Regions from separate parts of the Pseudoalteromonas sp. NZS71_1 genome, predicted to be linked through region 2. Evidence: predicted binding sites of a transcription regulator. Region 2 holds the regulator's gene; each other region holds the start of a gene.

Region 1 (4,216 bases), on a different contig from region 2:
GTTTCTAAACACCATTGACACTAATGCATATAAACATACAAGTTTTGCATTTGGGTTTTGCCTTCTGGGTGTTTTTTATATAAGCGATGAAATACCTACCGAATTTTCGCATGCAACTATGGCAATATTCTACCTAGGTATCATGCTCTTGGTATATGGCGCTTCATTGCTTTGGCAAAATCGTGATTAGGAGTGGATATGCAAAATAACATAGCAAAGTATCGAAAAGAGGCCGGGCTTTCACAGCAAGAACTTGCTGATGCTATTAAAGTGTCGCGCAAAACAATAAGTACCGTAGAAACAAACCGGTTTACGCCGTCGGTAATAATTGCTCTAAAAATAGCAAAGCATTTTAATACCTCAGTTGAAAGCCTCTTTGTACTGGATGAAAATGATTGATACATGTTAAAGCATTAGTCTCATTTTATTAGCAAAAATACCGATTTAGTCACTTCAATTACAACGTATGGAGGACAGCGCTGTTGTTATTAGCGTAATTGCGCTAAAATAGACCAGCAAAAAAATATATATCTAAACCGGAGATTCTACAAGGCATGAAAAAACTGCTAATTTCACCGTCAAAAATGACGCTAGGCGAACAAGAAAATCAAATCTATCAGAACATTCTGAAGCAATCTTCAGAGTTAAGCCTTAACCTTATGGCCGTGAAAGTAGAAAACCACCCTGATGATTTTTTACCTTGGTGTTACGAATTGCTAAGTGCAAGCAGAGATCGTATGAACTACGATTTGCTAGAGCCACAGCAGTTACCAGTACTTAAGAAGCTACACGATCAGCTTATTTCAGCTATCAGCTTTTTACAGGTTAAAACTTTACGTATTGCTCCGTGGCCTGTTGTAAGTGTATTTGTAGAACAACACAAAGACGTTATTGCACTTGATGAACAGCTTCGTTTGGTAGACTACATCAAAAGCATTCGTGAACAGTCTCTTAAAGATATGATTCCTGAAGACTTACTTGCGTTTAGCGGTAAGCACATGGCATCACTTGATCCAAGCACATACAACTTTGACGTTGAATGGTTTGCATCTACAAAGAGTGCAAAGAGCTTCCATCAAATGCTTGGTGATTTACCAGGTGCTTTTGACGATGCACTAGTGAATATTCCACTTGAAGGTGATATTACTCAATACGAATATCAACAATTTGTTGCTGCTTATTCAAAAATATTCACCGACAACAACGAAAAGCCAACACTTGCGCCTGCAACACGACTGCTTGCAATGCGTCGCCCTGATTTATTTACTCCGATTACAAATAATCGATTAGATGCATTATGTGGTGCCCTTGGTGTTTCTAAACTTAAAAATAGTGATTTTGAGCGTTACTGGCAAGATATCGTAAAAGGTATTCAAGCTATGTCATGGTACAAAATGGCTAAACCTAGTAATGAGTTAGAAGAACAATTGGTTGCTATTAAAGCATTAATTCCATGTTTCTTTCACTACGCTGATGCTAAAACACCAGATAACTCTAACTACATTAAACTGCTAACCAAGCCTAAACGTACTACAACTACAACAGGTAAAACTCAGCGTAGAGGTAAAGAGTCTGCAGAAATATTAGTAGACCGTGCTCTTGCTGCTGACGATATTCCTGAACACATTCGCAGTAAACGTGATTCAATTGTGAGTGAAGTACAAAAAGGTCGCAGCGTAAACGAAACAATTAGCCTTATGCGCACTATATTCGGTTAAAATCTTCTAATTTAGCCGTACTTTTATGGTGCGGCTAGGTTAATTTATGCACCACCAATGTGCGCAACATCTTCCTTCATGTTATATCCCCATCCTATTCATAAAATTCAAGCTCATGTTTTTAATAAATAAAAAATAATTTTTAATAAAAAATAATGAAGCTGGCACATACAGTGCAATTATCCCGTTAGTTAAACAATAAAAAGCCGTCAGCCTAAAGGTTCCGATTACATAATAAAAACCTTGGCGAGCAAAAATCATATAACGGGAAATGGACATGCTAAAACTAAAAAAAACCATCGCTATAAGTGCTATAGCATTAATGGGCGCAACATCTTTAACGTCAACAGCCGTACATGCTGAAGTAACAGCAAACGCAGCGGCAACATCAAACTACTTATGGCGTGGTCAAGAGCAAACTGGGGGCGATGCAGCTATTTCAGGCGGTATTGATTACGCCAATGAATCGGGCTTTTATGCAGGTACTTGGGCTTCAAATGCATCGTGGGCCGATGAAATGACCTATGAGCTTGATTTATATGCAGGCTTTGGTGGCGACATTAACGAAAGCGTTAGCTACGATGTTGGCTATATTTATTACGCTTACCCAGACGCAGCTTCTGAAGCAGACGCAGATTTCTCTGAAATTTACGGTAGCATCAGTGTTGAAGGCTTTACATTTGGTGCTTCAGTACTTGCAACATCAGCTGCAAGTGGTGATGGTACAGACTTTGGTGATTCACTTTACCTGACAGCTGATTACGGTTTTGCTGTTGGCAGTAACGGCACTGAAATGGCACTTCACTTAGGCCACTACTCTGGTGACTTTATTGGCGATGATAATATCTTAGATTACGGTGTATCAATTTCGAAAGATGGTTTCACTTTTGGTTTATCTGATACAGATATGGATGATTCAGATATTAAAGCTTACGTTGCTTATTCTGTAGACTTTAATTTATAAGAAAGAATGTGTTACTTGCTGCGACACGAAGGGCCTTTTGGCCCTTTTCTCGTTTTTGAACAAGACCCCCTCATATCTGTTAACAAACCGTTACAATTGAATAAAAACAATACATACATTTTCCTTTATTCTATTACCTAGTCACTGGGCATTTATAACTGCCTAGCCATAAAATAGGTATAAAGGAATAATAATGAAATCACCTAACGCTTTTAGCGCCCTACTCGATATTTATATAAATCCTAGTAAAGCTTTCAATGGTGTTGAACACGCCAAAGGTTGGTCGTGGTTAGCATTTATATGTATTACCCTTGCTAGTATCGCTAGTGTTTATATTTTTTACTCTAGTGTTGATATGCAGTTTTTGATTAATGAGCAAGTAGCAGCATCAAGTATAGATGCAACAATTGGCGAGCAAAAAGCAATTCGTCAAAGTATAGAGCTAAATGCAGAAAACCAAATTTGGTTTGCTCTGTTTGGCGGCGTAATTGCGCTGGCTATCATGAATGCACTCATGGCACTTTATTATATGCTTGTGGCTAAACAAGATCCTGAATCAGAACATAGCTACGGAGCTTGGTATGGATTCTCTACCTGGACAATGATGCCAGTTGTTATTTCAAGCCTAGGCACAATAGCTCTTGTACTAAGTGCAAGTACAGATCAAATATCTCAACAAGCCGTATTTAGCTACGCATCTATTAACCAATTAATAATAGGACTTGAAATTGGCCATCCTTTTTATAGCTTATTAGAATCAATAAACTTATTTAGCTTTTGGAGCATTGCACTGGGAATGATCGGCTTAAAATGCTGGACTAATTTTTCAACTAACAAAGCACTCCTATTCTCTGCACTTCCTTCAATCATTATTTTTGGTATTTGGGCAGTCATTGCAGCAATGTAACCACTAGATGGGGGTATGTATTGCCTCCGCATTACTTAATTCACGGATAGATAAAAATGAAAAAAGCAATAATCATCACACTCGCTGTAGGCGCATTTATAGCCCTAATTGTGTCAAAGCAAATCTCTGGCGATGAAAAACAAGCCGAAGTAAATATTGCTCAAGTAGAGCTTGGCGACATTGCTGACTCAATAATGGCTTCAGGTAATTTAGTTTTTAATACACAAGTGCAATTACGCTCTGAAGTGACAGGCCGAGTAGATAAAATATTTGTTCAAGAAGGCCAAGGAGTGAAACAAGGCGATATGTTAATGCGCCTTGATACAACTGCTTTTGAATCAGAAGTTACCCGTAGTAAAGCAATCCTTCGCGCCACAGAAATTGAAATTAAACACAATAAAACACGCCTTGCTAACCTAGAGCGCCAACTTAAAAGACAAAAAGACTTATACGATGTCGGTTTAGGTAATCAAGAGAGCTACGAGAATATTGAAAGCGCACGCGATCTAGCTAAAATCGATATTGAATCACGAATAGAGTCGTACAACCAAGCACAAGCATCATTACAAATTGCGCAAGATCGCTTAAGTAAAAGTGTATTTAGAGCTCCAATGAGCGGCTTGCTTG
Region 2 (4,216 bases):
GATAACGCCATGATAGACAAAATCAATGCTGATAATATTCAAGTAGATATAAAGCTATTAACAATGCGTTCGGAGCAACCCGTTATCATCACTGGGCCCAATTTAAAAATCACTGGTAAAGGCCTAGAAGCCGACTTAAAAACCGAAGTGATAAAACTAATTAACCATACGCGAACCATATATTATGACCAATAAAATATTAAAATCACTTATTATTCCTACACTTATACTAGCGTTTAATAGTAGTGCTGCAGAGCAAAACACGCAACCGGCTGCAAATCAAATTTCAATAAGCGCCGATAAGCAAGAAGGTCAATTAAAAGCTAATGTCGGAATTTTTGAGAAAAACGTTGAAATTATTCACGGTAACCGCCGTATCACAGCCGACCGCTTAGAAGTACATAAACGCGATGAACTTGGCGATAATAAACAATTATTAATTGCTACAGGTAGCCCTGCGCACTTTGAAGAGAAGCAATCAGATGGCACGACTATGAGCGCCAGTGCTGACGAAGTACGTTATGATGTATCTAAGCGTTTTTTAACGCTTGTTGGTAATGCACAAGTATCGCAAGCGGGACAAAAAATAAATGCTAAAAGCATTACCTACGATATAGAGCAGCAGCTAATCAGTGCCGAAAAAGATGAAAACTCAACTGACCGCGTTCACACAATTTTAGTGCCAATCGAGACTAAAAAAAGTAAAAAAAGCGACAAAGGTCAACCATGAGCACATTAAAAGCAGAGCTATTAGCAAAGAGCTATAAAGGCCGTGAAGTTGTAAAAAACGTCGGCCTTGAAGTCAAAGCTGGCAGTATTGTTGGCTTACTTGGCCCTAACGGCGCAGGTAAAACCACCACGTTTTATATGATAGTAGGACTTGTACCTAGCGACAAAGGTAAAATATCGATAGACGATAACGATATTACTCTTTTACCTATGCATAGTCGTGCTAGATTAGGCATTGGCTACTTACCGCAAGAGTCTTCAATATTCAGAAAGCTGACTGTTTATCAAAACTTAATGGCCATTTTAGAAACGCGCAAAGAGTTAAATAAACAAGCTAGAGAAGACACTCTCGATAAATTATTAGATGAATTTAGCATACAACACATTCGTGATAGCCAAGGTATGGCATTGTCAGGAGGCGAACGTCGTCGTGTTGAAATAGCACGTGCGCTGGCAGCAGATCCTAAATTTATATTACTGGATGAACCATTTGCAGGTGTTGACCCTATTTCGGTATTAGATATAAAGAAAATAATAGAACATCTTAAAAATCGTGGGATTGGTGTATTAATTACCGATCATAACGTAAGAGAAACCCTTGATGTTTGTGAAAAAGCCTACATTGTTTCTCATGGGGAGCTGATTGCATCAGGTACTCCAGAACACGTATTAAATGATAAAACAGTACGCGATGTTTACTTAGGCGAGCAATTTAGGCTGTAACATTTACGCCATGTCTTTAAGCATCTGCTAGTATTAATTATAACAACATAAAAGGATTGTTAGAGATACATGAGGCAATCACTACAGCTGCGCATGGGCCAGCAACTTACAATGACTCCACAGCTGCAACAAGCTATTCGTTTGTTGCAACTCAGTACATTGGATCTCCAGCAAGAAATACAAGAAGCTCTCGACAGCAACCCGCTATTAGAGGTTGAAGAAGCAGACTATTCAGAAGACGCTGCAGGTAAAAACGAGCAAAAAGCAGATACAGATGACATAACTGTTAGCGCATCTGCCGATGATGCTCCAAGCGAATACGAACAAGATAGTGGTGAAGCACTTGCAAAAGACACGCTAAGTGACGACATGGCTATGGATGTTAGTTGGGATGAGTACATGAGTGCCGCCCCAGCATCATCATCGGGTCCGATGCCTGAAGACGAATCAATATACCAAGGCGCCTCTACTGAAACGCTCCATGAGTATTTAATGTGGCAGTTACAACTAACGCCATTTAGCCCTACAGACGAAGCTATTGCTATTGCGATTGTAGAAGCCGTCGATGATTCAGGTATTTTAACACTAAGCTGCGAAGAGATTTTAGAAAGCTTTAATCAAGAAAACGAAGATGATAACGAAGTCGAACTTGATGAAATTGAAGCTGTATTAAAACGCATCCAACTGTTTGATCCTGTTGGTATTGCTGCACGTAGTTTACAAGAGTGTTTGTGTATTCAGCTTAACCAGTTTGACAAAGAAACACCTTACATTAATGAAACAAAAATGATTTTAACCGAGCATATTGATTTATTAGCTGCTCGTGACTATCGTACATTAATGAAGAAAACTAAGCTCAAAGAAGAAGAGCTTAAAGAAGTAATGACATTAATACATACTCTTAGCCCTAAACCTGCAGATACTATTGTAAGAGAAGAATCTGAGTATGTTATTCCTGATGTGTCAGTTAAAAAAATTAAAGGCCGCTGGGTTGTTGAGTTAAACCCAGACAGCATGCCTAAAATTCGTGTTAATAGCCAATACGCGGCAATGTCTCGCACTGTAAAATCCAGTGGTGACAGCCAGTTTATTCGCTCGCATTTACAAGAAGCTAAATGGTTTATTAAAAGCTTAGAAAGTAGAAACGACACGCTATTAAAAGTAACAAATTGTATTGTTAAGCAACAACAAGGCTTTTTTGAACACGGTCCTGAAGCCATGAAACCAATGGTTTTAAATGATGTTGCTGAAATGGTAGAAATGCACGAATCAACAATTTCGCGCGTAACAACCCAAAAGTATATGCACACACCCCGTGGTATATTTGAGCTTAAATATTTTTTCTCAAGCCATGTAAGCACCGAAAACGGGGGTGAATGTTCATCTACAGCAATCCGTGCGCTTATCCGAAAATTAATCGCAGCAGAAAACTCAGCAAAACCATTGAGTGATAGCAAAATAGCGGATATATTGGCTGAGCAAGGAATTAAAGTAGCGAGACGTACAATCGCAAAATACCGCGAATCTCTGGCTATTCCACCGTCAAATCAACGTAAAAGTTTGATTTAAGACGCAAAAAAAAGAGGGTAATGCTTATGCAACTAAACTTAACTGGTCGTCACGTAGAATTAACCGATTCACTAAGAGACTATATTAATACCAAATTTGCGAAGCTAGAAAGACACTCTGATCATATTAATAATGTTCATGTCATTCTCGATGTAGAAAAATTAAATCAAAAAGCAGAAGCCACCATACACGTAAGCGGTGCTGAGTTATTTGCCTCTACAGAACATCAAGATATGTATGCCGCCATTGACTCGTTGATCGACAAGCTCGATCGACAAGTAATTAAACACAAAGAGAAGCTTGCTCGACACTAATATGATGAAATTAAGCTCACTTATATGCCAGGACTGCAGCAAAGCTGCGGTCCTTTTTAATAGCAAAAAAAGAATTTTAGAGTTCATTAGCGAACTTGCTCACGACAAACTTCCGTATTTACCGCAACAAGATATTCTTAATGCTTTAATGAGCAGAGAAAAATTGGGTAGTACAGGTATAGGGCGTGGCATTGCCATTCCTCATGGAAGAATGAGCGGTGCAGAAGAGCCTTTGGCTTTAGTACTCGTTAGCGAAACTCCAATAAATTTTGATGCAATCGATAATCGCCCTGTTGATATTTTCGTCGCACTCATCGTACCAGATGGCGATAACCAGCAGCACTTAAAGACTCTAGCAACCATTGCTGATAAACTAAACAATAAAGATTTTTGTAAACAGTTACGCAGTGCAAAATCAGATACTGAGCTTTACCAAGTTATTGTCAATCAATCATAGTTTTATAAAGGGTGTTAAATGGAGTTAATTATCATAAGCGGCCGTTCTGGTTCTGGAAAGTCGGTTGCTTTACGCGTTGTAGAAGATTTAGGTTATTATTGCGTAGATAATATTCCAGTTAACTTGCTTCCTTCATTAGTTCGCAGTGTGTCTGATAGCTACGATAAAATTGCTGTTAGCATTGATGTACGGAACATCCCTAAACAACAAGATGAATTTAACGATATTCTTGAATACTTGCCAGGCTTTGCAAACCCTACGTTATTTTATTTAGATAGCGACGATCAAACATTGATCAAACGTTTTTCTGAAACTCGTAGATTACACCCACTATCAATTGACTCGTTGCCTCTTGATTTAGCCATCAAAAAAGAAAAAGAATTACTTGATGTATTAATCACCCGCGCCGACTTTATGATAGATA
Region 3 (4,216 bases), on a different contig from region 2:
CGCTCTTTAGCGGTTGCTAAAACAGACGAGCAAGGTAAATGGCAATTTATAGGTGTATTGCCGCTTTTTGATCCACCGCGTGAAGAAGCAATACAAACCATTGCCGATGCAAAAGAAATGGGTATGAGCGTTAAAATGGTCACGGGCGACCAAGTGGCCATTGCGCGCGAAACTGCAAGTAAACTGGGTTTAGGGACAAACATTCTTGATGCTAGTGGATTTGGTGCAACTGAGCATCATCAAGCCACACAGTTAGATGACTCAATCGAGAGCGCTGATGGATTCGCGCAAGTATTCCCTGAGCATAAATACTATATTATTGATGTGCTTCAGCATAGAGGGCACATTGTTGGCATGACAGGAGATGGCGTAAATGATGCGCCAGCACTTAAAAAAGCTGACTGTGGCATTGCTGTATCGGGTGCTACAGATGCAGCGCGTTCAGCAGCATCAATTGTGTTAATGACCGATGGCTTATCGGTTATTATTGATGCAGTTAAAGAAAGCCGAAAAATATTTCAACGCATGAACAGTTACGCTATTTACAGGGTTGCTGAAACACTGCGCGTACTACTCTTTATGACAATGGCGATATTAATTTTTAACTTTTATCCGTTAACAGCAGTCATGATTGTAATGCTTGCTTTACTTAACGATGCCGCCATTTTGTCTATTGCATACGACAATGTGCATTATCAAAATAAGCCCGAGACATGGAATATGCGGCTCGTTTTAGGTATTGCATCTGTGCTGGGAATTGTAGGGCCAATTGCAGCCTTTGGTTTATTTTACTTAGGGGATAAAGTATTTGAACTCGACCGTCCTCATCTTCAAACATTAATGTACTTATTACTTTCTGTAGCAGGGCATTTGACTATATTTTTAGCGCGTACCCGAGGTCCATTTTGGTCTATTAAACCGTCTGCTATATTAATGGTCGCCGTATTTGGCACGCAAGTTATAGCAACACTTATTGCTGTTTATGGTGTGTTTATGACCCCACTAGGATGGGGATGGGCACTTGCTGTGTGGGCATATGCTTTGGTGTGGTTTTTTATTAACGATGGTTTAAAGCTAGTGGCGTATCGAATTTTTGATCCGACAGAAGCACCCTTACTAGAGAAGAGTTAGCATATAGGCTTAAAAAAATGGTTATAAGCCAAGTGGCTTATAACCAATAGTACACAAGGGAGTGTATATAAGGTGGTTCAATTATTTGTGAGTAAAGTTACTCACAAATAAAAAGTATTAGTGCATTGCATCATTATACTGCTTTGCCAAGCTTTGTTTTTGCCCTTCGGTTAGTGCTTTACCCGCTAATTGAAATACTTCGTGTTCCTCTTCACTTAAATGATGATGTACTAAATGGTGTAGCTTTTTAGCTGCAACTAACCATGCAGACGAGCTCATTTCGGTATCTTCAAGTTGTTCAATTAATTCATCAATTTCGTGATGTTCAGCTACGCTGTGGCGCGCTTTTTCATGAGTTAAGTCATCAAACATAAGTGGGTTATAAAAGTAACGTTCTTCAAATTTTGCGTGTTGTTCTAATTCTGTTTTTAGCTCGTCCATTAGCGTGTGGCGCTGCTCTGTGTCGCCGTGCGTTTGAATAAGTGCATCTACTAATTTTCTTTGTTTGTCATGGTCATGACGTAGTGCTTCAAAAATATTCATAACTAATCCTTTTACAATTTATTTGCTTATACCATTAACTAGCAAACTAAATGCCAAATATTAAGTTGATGTATTTTATTGCTTTTATTTTGATTTTTTATTTTTATGCTCATCTCACTGTAAATTTTACAGTGAGATGAATGCAATAATTTCAGGATTTTACGTAGTTCAATTATAAAAGGAGTATAAATTCCTACAGAACCTTACAAATATTTACTGGTTGTTTATTTTATTGCAGTGATAAAGTAGCAACATTATTTAGGTACAATCTATATGTATTACTCCCACATATAATATCAATCGGTATAAATGCAGGTAGCACGTCAACTTAATAGGATAGTTTAAGGATGAACATAAAAAGCCCCATCTCCGCATTATTGCTGTGCGCTTTACTGAGTGCATGTAGTACTGCCCCACGTTCTGACCCTAACTTATGCATTGAAGAGGCCGAAACGGTTGATCGAAATGGCGCTCAAACAAGCTCAGAAGTTTATAATCAATGCATTAGCGCACAAATTAAAAAGGATGAAAAAAATGACACTTTTTTTGATGCTATCGGTACGTTCTTTTTTGAATTTTTTGTAATGGTGGTAGAAAAGTAAATAGGCTAACTTGCAGCTGTAATTTAAAGTAAATAAGTTGCGTAAAAATAGGATTAGTTATGAAGCAATTATTGATAGTAATTCCACTTTTTTTATTACTAAGCGCTTGTGCGGCACAGCCTTACGCAGGTTCGGCAAAATGTATGGAACAAGCAGATATTGCATACGAAACCGATACACGTAAAAATGAAACATTAGATAATGAATGCAAAGCTGCAAAAGTAAATACGCCTAATAAAGAGCTTGAGAATCACGGTTTGGTTGATAGAAGTCTTTTACAGCTAATCGTTAGCTTTTTAAATGGCGTATTTCAATAGTACATATACAGTAAAAATATAACTAAATAAGGTATGTATGAGGGAAGAACTAAGAGCAAAAATAATTACCGTATGCGATAAAAAAATAGCAGTTAAAGGCGAAAATGTAGGGCTTTCTTTTTATGCCTTTTTTGCTAATAAAAACGACGACCCAGAGCTACTTATGGAAGCTGCTACTTGGTGGATACACACCCATAAATTAGATCATTTTGTAAAAGCACATAAAATTAAACAAATGGTTTTAGACGAACTTTAGTCAAGTAAATGAGCCAATACTTTTAGCTGTGTTTATTTAATCAACTACGACTTGGTTTCTTCCGTTTTCTTTTGCTTTATAAAGTAATTTATCTGCATGCTTAATAAGAATATCTAGTGTGCTTTTTAAAGGGCTACTTACAGAAGCTCCTGCACTAAAAGTGATTTTTGTATCTGTAGGAAAGTCTTCTATATTACTGCAATGCTCGGCGAAGCTAATGGCGAGTCGGTTAAATATATCGCGAATTATTCGTTCATCAGCCGTATTTAGTGCCAATAACCATTCTTCGCCGCCGTAACGGCCAAACTGATGATCATTACATAGTGTTTCTCTTGCAGCTTTTGCAAAGGCAATAAGAACTAAATCGCCAACATCGTGACCAAAATGGTCGTTAACTTTTTTAAAGTAGTCTAAGTCAACAATTGCTATAGTCATTTTACCTTCACCAAACTTTGCTTCTGCTGCGCGCATTATTCCTCTGCGATTAGGGCAATTTGTTAGATAATCTGTTAATGAAATATCGTGATACTTTTGACGTTGTCGAGCCTGCCGATAAAATAAAAATAATGAAGCAATCACTAAAATAAACGCAATAGCAGCGCTGAGTCGCCAAATTATTTTTTGTTGATATTCTTCTTTAGCTTGTAGTTCACTAATATCTTTTGCGTACTCTAGTTGCTGTATTTTTTCTTCTTTTTCTTTTACTTCAAACTGTACCTGTAGTGTTTTTATATTATTTTCACTGGTTGCTTCGTAGTGTTTTTTTGTATAAAGGAGCTTTTGTTCAATTGCTTCAAAAGCCTCGTCAGTGTGGTTAAGGCGTCGTTTTAGCTCATAGCGTTTACTTAAAAAATCGGCTTTATAAATACTGCGGCTGAATTTATCTAATTTTAAAAACACCTCATCGTTTGCTTCATTTGCTTGATCAAGTAAATCTAGTTTTATATATATGTCAGCTAACAAAATGAGCGATGCGAGTTGCATGTCGTAAACACCTGCAGAACGAGCAAGCTCAATGTTTTCTTTAGTTAAAGTTAAAGCTTTATCGTAGTTTGCTTGTAAGTACTCAATATTTGCAATTGAGTACTGAGCAAAGGTTAAGCCTTTTTGCATATTAACTTTTTTAAAATAGAGCAATGCTTTATCTAGGTATATTAAGGCATCTTTAGGTTTTTCTACTTCAAGCAATACATTGCCTAAGCTCCAATATGCTTTTGAGGTAAAAAGCCCATCTTGTGTTTGCTCATATGCCGCAACCGCTTTTTTTGCATAATATACGGCTTTGTCTTTTTCGTTTAGATAATTATATGCATCGGCTATTTTTCTAAAAAAAGTATCCTTGAGATGCTGAATCGTCATCTTTTAAT

The links. The regulator sigma-54, encoded in region 2, starts transcription at its own class of promoters, with help from an activator protein. The targets are predictions, from matches to a motif close to GTTGGCACGNNNNTNGNNT.
Region 1: the regulator sigma-54 is predicted to act here: its motif matches at 1,879-1,897, upstream of I6F43_RS16965 (TorF family putative porin).
Region 3: the regulator sigma-54 is predicted to act here: its motif matches at 1,714-1,732, upstream of I6F43_RS02200 (hemerythrin domain-containing protein).

Annotation. Positions count from the first base shown of each region.
Region 1 covers NZ_JADYXM010000015.1:12,153-16,368, forward strand. The annotation lists gene I6F43_RS16950 (hypothetical protein) at 1-190, shown strand, start outside; gene I6F43_RS16955 (helix-turn-helix transcriptional regulator) at 199-399, shown strand; gene I6F43_RS16960 (hypothetical protein) at 555-1,718, shown strand; gene I6F43_RS16965 (TorF family putative porin) at 1,996-2,682, shown strand; gene I6F43_RS16970 (YIP1 family protein) at 2,876-3,589, shown strand; gene I6F43_RS16975 (efflux RND transporter periplasmic adaptor subunit) at 3,646-4,216, shown strand, end outside.
Region 2 covers NZ_JADYXM010000002.1:477,473-481,688, forward strand. The annotation lists gene lptC (LPS export ABC transporter periplasmic protein LptC) at 1-195, shown strand, start outside; gene lptA (lipopolysaccharide transport periplasmic protein LptA) at 185-730, shown strand; gene lptB (LPS export ABC transporter ATP-binding protein) at 727-1,452, shown strand; gene I6F43_RS05080 (RNA polymerase factor sigma-54) at 1,522-3,021, shown strand; gene hpf (ribosome hibernation promoting factor) at 3,048-3,335, shown strand; gene ptsN (PTS IIA-like nitrogen regulatory protein PtsN) at 3,340-3,792, shown strand; gene rapZ (RNase adapter RapZ) at 3,811-4,216, shown strand, end outside.
Region 3 covers NZ_JADYXM010000001.1:518,769-522,984, reverse strand. The annotation lists gene I6F43_RS02205 (plasma-membrane proton-efflux P-type ATPase) at 1-1,131, shown strand, start outside; gene I6F43_RS02200 (hemerythrin domain-containing protein) at 1,249-1,674, opposite strand; gene I6F43_RS02195 (hypothetical protein) at 2,022-2,276, shown strand; gene I6F43_RS02190 (hypothetical protein) at 2,336-2,593, shown strand; gene I6F43_RS02185 (DUF6500 family protein) at 2,631-2,849, shown strand; partial or broken gene I6F43_RS02180 (tetratricopeptide repeat-containing diguanylate cyclase) at 2,886-4,216, opposite strand, start outside.